2 regions of the Peribacillus sp. SRI_006 genome follow, and region 2 is predicted to be linked to the other one. Evidence: a T-box and tRNA genes for the amino acid it is inferred to sense, from the RefSeq annotation. Region 2 holds a T-box; the other holds one or more tRNA genes.
What was found. A T-box is a leader RNA that pairs with one kind of tRNA and senses whether it is charged. The one in region 2 lies ahead of AC2YHV_RS00605 (valine--tRNA ligase), so its partner is inferred to be a tRNA-Val.

Region 1 (6,179 bases), on a different contig from region 2:
CGCCCTTTATGGGTAGCACTCATGGGAGATTAATCCTTTTTTGGTAGTCGCGCTAGCCTCTACTTAATATGCTGTGATTGGAGGTTTTTGTTTAACGATCTACAATCAGATACTCATAAGGCTCAGCCTTTTTTTAAAAAGCGTTTTTACTGAGTCTATTTTGTTGTGGTTTTTTCTGGATATTGAGCTTTTTTAATTTTCATGGGAGTTCCTTAAGAAAAGCGAAACTAATCCAGAATCGGGCCCGATTGCGGAATAAAAAATAGATTGTCTGCCTATTTTACATGAAAATAGTTATCGGAAGTCGCTTTATTAGAAATCTATGGTAAGAGACAGGAGAAAAAGAACCAACAGCGAAACCAAAAGAAACTGTAAATTGTTATGACTTTTCTTCATGTTTTCTAACCTTCCATCGCGAGACCATTAGAAGCACCAGTGGAAGTAAACCGAATAAATACATCGCGACATTGCCCTGTAAATCCCCTAATTTAAACATGTCATTGGTATTTTTCGGAATCATGGCAATGATGTAGATAACCGGAAGCAAGCCATACATAAATGGACGAATGCTCTTTTTGAAGAGTTGAGCCAGTCCTAAAGCAGCACCATAGTAAAAGATCGTAAAGGAAGAAAACATTTGCATAATCCATATTACGAGCAACAAAGACTCATATCGTTCAAAGATCATACCGGTGACTTCAAAACTTCGTATAAGATCAAGTGTCGGCCATGTTCTCGTGACCACTACATCAACAGATAATGCTCCGATAACCATTACGACCGTTATCAAATATAAAATCAACGGTAAAGAAATTCCAATTAGAACGGCTTTTACTGCTTTCTTTGGTTCTTTCATAAATGGAAAAAGGAACAAAATGGTTTCAAAACCAGTGTATGATAGACCAGTTGTCTGTACTCCTTTTAGTACAGGTATCACTCCCAGACCTAGTACCGGGCGTAGATTATCAATTTCAAATATTTTGAAGCTCATAAAGGCAACAATTAAAAAAAAGATGACGGTAATAGGCAAGATAATTTCAAACATTCGGGCGATCGGATTTATTCCGCCAATGAGCAGATACAGACCTACCCACATAAATATCATGATGATTGCCCAGGTAGGGGTGCCTTCCAACAAAAAAAATGACAATACTTCTGCTACTGCTCGGACTTGAAACCCACAAGATGTAAAAAAATAACATACAATAAGCAGACTAAGTAGCCCTCCAACCCATTTACCAACAATTTCTTGACTGTATTCATAAAAGGTTTTTTCGGGAAACTGTTGGCTTAATTTAACAATGATCACTCCTGCGATCATCGCGATCAGACCGCCTAAAATAACGCTGATCCATATATCTGGGGTTTTCACCTTCTCTACTGCCATTCTGGGCAAGGTGAGGATTCCTACCCCGAATATAGAATTGATTACCATAACAGTTACTTGATCAGTCGTGATTCGGTCTTTAAAACTGGTAATCATTCCTGGTCACTTCCTTATTCACAATTCAGGGTTACTACTTTCAGAAAGTTCATTACTTCTCATTTTTCCACGCTATTTTCTTATACTTATAAACGATACAATTTTATATTTCCAAAAAAGAACAAAAATTATGTATATATGTATACATATTAGGTTGACATAATTTGTCCTAACAGAAGCTCCCTCTTACAAAACACCTTGGGAATATGGGGGTTCACCCTGTCACAATTTATTGTTTATGCAGGATTTTATCTTTAATCAAAGTTTACGTACACTCAAGCGCACCTGGTGGCTGTATAAAAAAGTGGGATTTTATGCAACTTCTTATTCAAGAAAATGGCCCTATTGTTGAATAAAGAAAGAGCTGCCTTAAAGACAGCTCCGATCCTAAGCTAAAGCACCCGTTAGCCATCCATGAATCGCAAAAGTCAGCGATTCACCACAAAGAATGAAAATGGTTAGAATGTGTCAATACTGATACTGACCTTAATCCAGTCAACCCTAACTAATTAATTAACGCTCTCCTCTTTTTTTTAAACGAATGAGCAGGGTCTTCTTAAGTATTTTCATTTTTCATTTTTAAAGAAACTTATTTTCATGGTAGTTTAAGTACAATCCTTTACAAATTATAAGAAAAATGCACCAAAGTATCTCTCAATAAGCTAGTGAAACCTCTGATCATTTACTATTTTTATACCATTTATCCGTTTTAAACCCCTCTGGAATCGATTGCTCAACAGAGTCATCAAATCCTAATTGTTCAAGGATATGTAACTATCCTGCCCCGTTAGTTTAAGTAGGAACCATCAAATCTCTCAAATTTACTTTTGCTATGCATTATATTACTACTTTTTTATTATTTTTCGAGCCCCCCTTGAAAATGATAGGTTTTTAAAAATATAATGTGTCCGAATTAAATAAGTTAATTCTAATTAATTACTTTTAAACTAAATAAAAAATTAAAGGAGAAATAAAGTATTCCTAAAAACATCGAAGATTATCAACGATTTTTAACAGCCGTACACTTATTTATATTTTGAGACAATAACCGGATCGGATTTTTTTTATTTTTACGAGTAACCCCTTGAAAACGATTGGTTTTTAAAAATATAATGTGTCCGAATTAAATAAGTTAATTCTAATTAATCACTATTAAACTAATAAATTAAAATTAAGAGGAGAAATAAAGTATGCCTAAAAACATCGAAGATTATCCAATGATCCTAACAGCCGTACATTTATCTGAAATTTTAATGGTATCTAAGCCAACCGCTTATGAGTTAATGGAACAAAAATCATTTCCACTTATTAAATTAGGTCGCAGCAAACGCGTGCTCCGTGATGAATTTTTTAACTGGCTGACGCAGCAACAAGTGAGCAGTTTATAAAACCGTAAGTGCGTAGTTCACCGAACTGAACGGCTAGCTTCCCTTACATAATTATTATCAAACATATACGGAGGTTAGCATACTGAGCGGTAGTACACAAAAGAGAGGAAACTCTTGGACATATAGTAGATTTTGAAAGTGATCCCTAACAGGTACACGCAGACAAAAAATAAAAACCGAATTCCACAAGAAGGCTTTTCAAGCTGCTCACTTAAAACATGGGGAAAAGAGCGGCTTATAGAACCGAAAGCAAGTGGTCAAACTGATATTAGACCACTTGCTTTCCATTGTTCTAACACGAACTACAATAGGATATGGGGGCAAGCAATATGAAAGGCACTGTTAAAAAAGGGGAAATACTTGGTCATATATTGTAGACATAGGCAGGGACCCGATTACAGGTAAACGAAGACAAAAAACAAAAAGTGGATTTCCTCGTGAAAAAGATGCAGATGCTGCTCTTCGAAAGATTCTGACTGCACTGGATGAAGATCGATATGCCGAACCGAGCAAAGAATCCTTTTCATCCTATATGGAATTTTGGTTTACGTCCCATTATCAAAAAAGGATTACAGAAACAACGGCCTCAAGCAGAAAGTATTTGATGGATAAGCACTTAATACGAGAAAATCCTTTTGCCAACAAAATGCTTTCAAAATGTGAGCAAATCACTATCATTGGTCTAAACGCATCCCGTAAGACAAAATAAAAAAAGGCCCAAATCCTTGTTATATCAAGGATTTAAGCCTTTGTTAGTTGATGACCTGTGAGGGATTCGAACCCACGACCCCTTCCCTGTCAAGGAAGTGCTCTCCCACTGAGCTAACAAGTCGTATGTAATCAAGCTCTATAGAGCTTGGTTTAAAACTTACTTAGTTGCTGACTTCTTTTCTGAACAAGATTTATTATATAGTGGTATTCAAAATAAAACAAGTAGTTTTGCTAAAAAAGTTTTTTTCCGTAAAGTGTGGTCTTAGGCGTTAATCCCTGAAAGTTCAATCTTCCCCCAAAAATTTCTCGGAATAGAATCCACCTCACCTTTTTCAAGGAGAATCCAAGGCTCCTAATCATACGTTTACTCAACTTTAATTATCAAATATGATCTCCATTTACTCAATCTAAGACTAAAGCAGAAAGATCTTTACATTGGAGAAGGGAATCTAGCAGCCTGAAAGTTTGTTAAAGATGCTTCTGCTAAAATTTCTCCGTTTACATCTGCACTAAATAATACTTGTACCCGATCTCCTGCTTGTAACTGAAGGATTGTAGTAACCGATAGTCCAATAGGTCTTGATTTCTCCAAGAAGTCATTAACAATATCTAAATTATCTCCGTTTACGTTAATGGAAATGGATGCGACATATCCTTCTTTTGAAGAACTCCTTTTTTTGTCTTTTGAAGAATGATGTTTTCTGCAATAATCACAGTTGCAACTATTTTTACTGCAATAATCACATTTGCAATTATCTTTTTTGTTTTTTGAGGAATCATTGCTTTTACTTTTTGACGGACAAAACGAGACTTTTGCTGTTATCTCATAAATTCCATCCTTAGTTGGAATAAATGTTGATATGTGCGGATTATATTCATCCGCTAAATCAAACTGTTCAGTTTGGAATAAAACTTTTACAGAGGGAGTTAACGCTGCTTCGTATAGTTGTGGTGTATTCTTATTAGCCCTGAACGCAGATGCTCTTACTAGATTATGTTTCTTATTGTCACAGTGACAGTCATTATGTTTCTTATGGCACAAATGACAGTCATCGGTTTTCTTTTGCTCACAGGTACAGTCACTGTGTTTTTTATGACAACAATGACAATCATCCGGTTTCTTTTGATGACAAATACAGTCATTATGTTTCTTATGGCACAAATGACAGTCATCATGTTTCTTTTGCACACAAATACAGTCATTGTGTTTCTTATGACAGCAGTGACAATCATCTGGTTTCTTTTGGTGGCAAATACAGTCATTGTGTTTCTTATGACAACAGTGACAATCATCCGGTTTCTTTTGATGACAAATACAGTCATTGTGTTTCTTATGGCAGCTATGACAATCATCCGATTTCTTTTGGTGGCAAATACAGACATTGTGTTTCTTATGGCAGCTATGACAATCATCCGATTTCTTTTGGTGACATATACAGTCATTGTGTTTCTTATGGCAGCTATGACAATCATCCGGTTTCTTTTGCACACATTTCTTATTAAGATATGTGGTGTCTATAAAGGAATTACAATGTGAAATAGAATTATGATTTTTAATTATAATCACCTTTTTCTTTTTTATTTTCGGGTTATTTTATTCATTAAAAGAAAAGATGTTTGTACATATGTTACAAATTTGAAAATAAATCTAACTTAAACAGCAAAAATCTACTGGATTATATATCTTATTAAGAAGGTGATCGTTAACAATAAGGAAGGTATTTTTGTGGATATAATCGGGGAAACATATTCTTTATTCTCAATCTGAAAATGAGGTGAGGTATAATCCCACTTCAGTTTTGGTTGATGAAGAACCTAGCTACTGAGATTCTAAGAGGACTGTTAGAAGAAAGGTCAGAAATTGAGTACATAAATTGTTTTTTTGTTAAAAACTCTACATATAATATTAAAAAAGTTATAATTTCATCTTCTTCCATTTACCCTCACAACAAAACAGAACCAAGGTTCCCTTTTCACTTGCATACAAAACGTATGTTCGCATATAATGATAGCAAGCAAGTCAGCAAAGGAGTGACCGGGAATGAAATATATACTTCGTAAACATATGGAAGAAAATGCTCCATTAGAAATAATTTATCTCTCCGAACAAGGTAAGATTACACAACGGAAAATCCAGGTGCTTGAAATTTATCCAGGCCATATTCACGCATTCTGTTTTCTAAGGCAGACAAAACGGACATTTAAAGTAGCCAACATCCTTTCTGCCCGCCTCATTAAGGCCAGGTTTTACAGGTCTGGCTGAACATTGCTCTTCAAGGTTCAACCTATTAACTCTTCTTCTTCCTGGATGTCCTTTTCCTGTTCAGTTAACGATTCCTCTTCATCTCTCAGACGATGAGCTAATCTTGAGGCGGCACTCGCGGCAATGCTTGCAACGATGTCATCCAGGAAGGTATGCACGATTCCTTCTTGCTTCTTATCAAGTTCGTGTATGACGCCTATTTTATTTTTATCCAAATGGCCAAAGGTTGTTACAGCAATGCTTCCATAACCGAGTACTGCACCAAAGGCAATCGTTTCATCCACTCCGAATAGCCCTTCATCCGATTCAACAATCGATTGCAGGGGTTCTGATA
Region 2 (6,179 bases):
GCGGTTCAAAAGGTCGAGAGGCATCCCAATGGACTTAATGAGTTCACACACCGTTTTCCGGTTGATATAACGATTCCGAATAATCGGATTGCCTCTTTGGATGAGGTTGATGTCTCGATTCAAAGCTTTGATTATGCCATGCCAGAGCATAACTGCTTGAAATTGCAGGCGGACCTTTTGATAACCGGAATCTATAATGATTCATATGTGGAAGAACGGTTTGATACTGAGCAGGAAGTTGGGGAAACGGAGGATCAGGAAGAAACGGATGGAGAAAATGAGTCATATATTCCTTATGCAGCCGCAGTGCCGCCAATCCCGGATTTTCAGCCCGTTTTCCGTGATGAGGAGGAAGAAGAGTTATACGCGCCTTTTTCTGCAGAGTCAAAACGGGTTTCTGAAGCAAATGAAGAAGAAGAAGAGGAACCGATTTATTTAAGCGATCAGCATAATGCTCCCGTTTTTGAAATTCCTGTTTCACCATATCCTGAAGAGGAGGAATGGGAAACGGAAGTGCATAGACAGGAAGAAGCTGAAGCTGTAGAGGAAGAAGTAATTGGTGATCCGCCTGACTCCCCGGAAAAGGTACCTTCCATGGGAGAGGCAAAATTGGAGGAAGAACCAAGCAGGCAGGATTCCTTGGAGATTCCTAGAGTGACATTTATAGAAGAAGTAGAAGAAGAGCCAAGTCAAGCAACCAATCATGAAAGTAGCCCAGTTTTAAATGTAGAAACCGAGGATGTCATCCGGCAGGAAGACGATGCCGTTACAGCGGGTCCTATCCTTAATGAGAATGTGAAGGTGGAGCAGGAAGAGGAATCCAATTCGTCCATAAGCGATCTATTCAAAAAGAGGGAAAGACCTGCGCCTCCGGCTAAGGAGGGGAAGAGTTTCAAAGGCAGGAAACAAGCAGCGGAACGTGATGAAAAAGAAACGGCCGATCATGATGAAAAGCAGCTTTCCATCATGGATTTATTCGGACGGAAACAAGAAGAAGAACTGGTAAGGATGAAGGTTTGCATTGTTCAGCAAGGGGAAACGCTTGATGACTTGGCTCAACGATATGATGTTACGGTTCAATCGATCCTTTTCAGCAATGAATTGGAGTCGAATCAGAACGTTCATGAAGGGCAAGTCATTTATATACCGAAGGCGGTTGCGTATAAGAATTGACCGGGACAGAGAGCAGGGCATATGCTCTGCTCCTGTTTTTTAAATGCTAGAGGAAGCGGATTGTTTAGTTTTTTTAGAGAAAGTGAGTGAGTCTCGTGAGGGAAAACGAGAATCAGCAGCCTGCCAATCGGGATCGGGACACGGAGACCGTATTGAAGGAATATGCCATGTATGTACAATATATTGAGGACTTCGGGCGTGTAAAAAAAGTATACAGTGATCGCGGTACATTTGCCTTGAAATCCATGTCACCGCATAACGGCATTGATTTTATCAAAAATGTTCAAAAACTGTACCATCGCGGCTATAATCGAATCGTTCCCATTTATCAAACGATGGATCAGCGTTACGCCGTTCTTCATAATGGACGTTTGTATTACCTGATGCCCTGGCTCAATGATGAAAGGGACGGGGAGCGCGATGAAAAGCATAAGCAATTGTTCAGAGAGCTTGCTCGGATGCATACACTTTCCGTTAAGGAAATACAAGTGGATATTGAGGAACGGGAAGCACATTATGAGCGGACGCTTGATGCCTGGAATAACGAAAAGGAATTTATAGAAGAGTATATTGTCAGTTGTGAAAAGAAGTGGTATATGTCTCCATTCGAACTCACGGTTTGTTCTTTCTACACTGATATTTCACAGGCACTGAAGTACTCGATCAAGAAGTTTGAAACCTGGTATGAAAAAACGAAGGATAGTGAAAAGGTTCGAACCGTGGTAACGCACGGAAAGGTTTCTTTGAAGCATTTCGTTTATGATGAGCGGGGATATGGCTACTTCATCAATTTTGAGAATTCGAATACGGCTCCGCCGCATTTCGATTTACTGCCATTTCTCGTTAAAGCGGCCAGGACCTATCCTGTCCAATGCGATGACTGTGTTGACTGGCTATATAACTATTTTCGTTATTTTCCGTTAAAAGAAGAAGAATTATTGCTCATGCAAAGTTATCTGGCATTCCCTGGATCAGCTTTGGAATTAGTGAAGGGTTATTCCGATGGCAGGGGCCATCGTTCAGAGCTTGATAATGTCACGCAACTTCAGCGGCAATTTTGGCTATTGAAAAATATTGAATATATGGTGATGAGAATCGAAGAAATCGAACAGAAGAAAAAGGCGGCTGCCGAGGCTGCCAAAGAAGAACAATCACCCCCAAGCTAAATATACATGATTGGATCATCTCCAGTCATGTATATTTTTTTGCTGTAAGGGAATAATTAAATCCATTCGAAATACAAAGACATGGCCAGGAAAATAAACGCGATAAGCAGGAGCATATCGAAAAAAGTCGGGAAAATCAGCGTACGTAATCCTTGGAATACGATAAAGGGGACGATGAACTGCTGGCAGACACCGCGGAATTTTTTCACCCAAGGCGGTAAAGTATAGGGAGTATATCTTCGCTTCATATTATTACCTTCCTTTTTAGGACTTCTTATATTCTATGGGTGGGCAGTGAAAAAGGTGAAACAGCCGTCACATTCACTGTTTCTGGAGGATAAAATAAAGAAAACGAACATGAATGCATCAAATGGGATGATTCCTGAGAAAGTAAGCGAAAAGATGATTGACTGGAGCCCCATGTTTTTTGTACTATATACTATATGCATTCAATGTTTTTACATATGAATATAAATCAATGCAAAGACCGGAAATAGTAAGATGAAATGCACTTTTCAGAGAGGAAACCAAATTGGTGCGAGGTTTCCAGGCAGCAGCATCCGAAGTCGTCCGCGAGCAGTCTTCGTGAACTTCTTAGTAGCGAAGGCCGGTGAAGAGCCGTTATCCGATTTGAGAGCCGAAAGGGATTTTTTTCTTTTTCGGAAAAAAGGTGGCACCGCGAACAACTTCCTTCGTCCTTTTGAGATGATGGAAGTTTTTTTTATGCCCAAAAGGAGGAAATGATATGGAAGAGAACCAAATTTCAATGCCGACTAAATATGATCCGCAGACGATAGAGAAAGGCCGCTACAAATGGTGGCTTGATGGAAAGTTTTTCGAAACGACGGGTGACGATAAAAAAGAACCATACACGATTGTCATCCCGCCGCCTAACGTTACAGGTAAGCTGCATCTTGGCCACGCTTGGGATACGACACTTCAAGATATATTGACACGCATGAAAAGGATGCAAGGCTATGATGTTTTATGGTTACCAGGCATGGACCATGCCGGTATTGCTACTCAAGCGAAAGTAGAACAGAAACTTCGTGCGGATGGCGTGAGCCGTTATGACCTTGGGCGTGAAAAATTCGTGGAAGAGACATGGAAATGGAAAGAGGAATATGCGAGCCATATCCGTGAACAATGGTCAAAGCTAGGTCTTGGACTTGATTATACCCGTGAACGCTTCACCCTGGATGAAGGTCTTTCAAAAGCAGTGCGCGAAGTGTTCGTTTCGCTTTATAACAAGGGCTTGATTTATCGCGGCGAATACATCATCAACTGGGATCCATCAACGAAAACGGCGTTATCCGATATCGAGGTCATTTACAAAGATGTGCAAGGCGCATTTTACCATATGAAATATCCATTGGTTGACGGATCGGGTGAAATTGAAATTGCCACCACCCGTCCAGAAACGATGCTTGGCGATACTGCTGTTGCTGTACACCCTGAAGATGACCGTTATAAACACTTGATCGGCAAAAAGGTCCGCTTGCCAATTACAGGCAGGGAAATCCCGATTGTCGGTGATGATTATGTCGATATGGAATTCGGTTCAGGCGCGGTCAAAATTACTCCTGCTCATGATCCGAATGACTTCGAAATCGGGAACCGTCACGACTTGGAGCGCATCCTTGTCATGCATGAAGATGGCTCGATGAATGAAAAGGCCGGTAAATATGAAGGCATGGACCGTTTTGAATGCCGTAAGCAAATCGTCAAGGACCTTCAGGAAGAAGGAGTACTCTTCAAAATCGAAGATCACCTTCACTCAGTAGGCCATTCAGAGAGAAGCGGTGCTGTTGTTGAACCATATCTTTCGACGCAATGGTTCGTTAAGATGCAGCCGCTGGCTGATGCATCCGTTGAGCTTCAAAAAGGAACCGATGAGGAAAAAGTTCATTTCGTACCGGACCGTTTCGAGAAAACGTACCTGCATTGGATGGAAAATATCCGCGACTGGTGCATTTCCCGTCAGCTTTGGTGGGGTCACCGCATTCCCGCCTGGTACCATAAAGAAACAGGTGAAGTGTATGTAGGTCATGAGGAGCCGGCGGACGCTGAAAACTGGGAACAAGATACAGATGTCCTTGATACATGGTTCAGCTCGGCATTATGGCCATTCTCGACTATGGGCTGGCCTGACAAGGACAGTGTCGATTTCCAACGTTACTATCCAACCGGGGCACTTGTAACAGGCTATGATATCATTTTCTTCTGGGTATCTCGGATGATTTTCCAAGCTCTTGAGTTCACAGGTGAACGACCATTTGAAGATGTGCTGATCCACGGACTGGTTCGTGACGAACAGGGGCGCAAGATGAGTAAATCGCTAGGCAATGGTGTCGATCCGATGGATGTCATCGATCAATACGGTGCCGATTCCCTGCGTTACTTCTTATCTACGGGCAGCTCGCCAGGCCAGGACCTTCGTTATAGTACGGAAAAAGTCGAAGCAGTTTGGAATTTCTCCAATAAGATTTGGAACGCATCACGTTTTGCTTTGATGAACATGAATGGCATGACGTATGACGAAATCGATTTAAGCGGTGAGAAGTCTGTAGCCGATAAATGGATCTTGACGCGTTTGAATGAAACGATTTCCAACGTAACCAGACTTGCGGACCGTTATGAGTTTGGTGAAGTGGGCCGCGTGCTATACAACTTCATTTGGGATGACTTCTGTGACTGGTATATTGAAATGGCGAAGCTTCCGCTATATGGAGAAGACGAAGCGGCTAAGAAAACGACGCGCTCGATCTTGGCGTATGTACTGGATAACACAATGAGATTGTTACACCCGTTCATGCCATTCATTACCGAAGAAATCTGGCAGAACCTACCGCATCAAGGTGAGTCCATCACTGTTGCCGCTTGGCCGGAAGTGAATGAAGAGTTGACAGATACAGCTGCAGCCGAGGAAATGAAGCTGCTTGTTGAAATCATCCGCTCCGTCCGTAATATCCGTGCTGAGGTGAACACACCGTTAAGCAAAAAAATCAATTTGATTTTAAAAGCGAAAGATGAGGCCATCTTAGCGACATTACAGAAAAACAGCAGCTATATCGAGCGTTTCTGTAATCCTGAACAATTGACGATCGGAATCGAAGTCGAAGAGCCTGCTCAAGCCATGACAGCTGTCGTAACTGGCGTAGAACTAATCCTTCCGCTTACAGGACTGATCAATATTGACGAAGAAGTGAAACGTCTTGAAAAAGAACTCGACAAACTTAATAAAGAAGTTGAGCGTGTACAGAAAAAATTAGGCAACGAGGGCTTCGTTAAAAAGGCGCCGGCAAGCGTCATCGAAGAAGAACGTGCCAAGGAAAAAGACTATAGCGAAAAACGCGACTCTGTAATCCACAGGATCAGCGAACTGAAACAACTGTAAAACAAAAGGATGAACCAGCTTGAAGCCGGTTCATCCTTTTTCTGTTTACATGCTATTTAAGAAGAGGATATGCTTTCTTTTATGAATGTAAGGTACTCCCATACGATATTCATATCACTTAGTGCACTTAATGTCCGGCTCCCGACGACATCCTCAATTTCGTTCAGCATGAGGCTGCCATCTTCGGCAAATATGAAATCGATACCGACCAGGCCGAAATCAAATGAACTCATTACTCTTTCAACAAGGGCTAATTCAGATGCAGTCAGCTCATATAGCGAAGCCGATCCGCCCAGCGTATAATTTGCCTTGAAACTGGAAGCGGATTCCCTGAGTACAGCAGCCTTCACTTTATTACCAACCACAAAAACGCGGATATCCCTACCGAATAAGCCAGGTTTTTGAACTATCCAATTCCCATCATTCAGCTGGGCAAAATCATC

Region 1: it encodes a tRNA-Val, which carries the amino acid that the T-box ahead of AC2YHV_RS00605 (valine--tRNA ligase) is inferred to sense. The anticodon was not compared.

Annotation. Positions count from the first base shown of each region.
Region 1 covers NZ_JBYCZT010000005.1:31,559-37,737, reverse strand. The annotation lists gene AC2YHV_RS08110 (spore germination protein) at 380-1,483, opposite strand; gene AC2YHV_RS08105 (DUF6980 family protein) at 2,162-2,251, opposite strand; gene AC2YHV_RS08100 (helix-turn-helix domain-containing protein) at 2,674-2,871, shown strand; gene AC2YHV_RS08095 (Arm DNA-binding domain-containing protein) at 3,242-3,580, shown strand; tRNA gene AC2YHV_RS08090 (tRNA-Val) at 3,632-3,703, opposite strand; gene AC2YHV_RS08085 (hypothetical protein) at 4,013-4,624, opposite strand; gene AC2YHV_RS08080 (hypothetical protein) at 4,607-5,119, shown strand; gene AC2YHV_RS08075 (hypothetical protein) at 5,624-5,845, shown strand; gene AC2YHV_RS08070 (phosphatidylglycerophosphatase A family protein) at 5,863-6,179, opposite strand, start outside.
Region 2 covers NZ_JBYCZT010000001.1:126,503-132,681, forward strand. The annotation lists gene spoVID (stage VI sporulation protein D) at 1-1,173, shown strand, start outside; gene ysxE (spore coat protein YsxE) at 1,269-2,339, shown strand; gene AC2YHV_RS00600 (hypothetical protein) at 2,396-2,587, opposite strand; T-box leader at 2,814-3,042, shown strand; gene AC2YHV_RS00605 (valine--tRNA ligase) at 3,085-5,736, shown strand; gene AC2YHV_RS00610 (ATP-grasp domain-containing protein) at 5,793-6,179, opposite strand, start outside.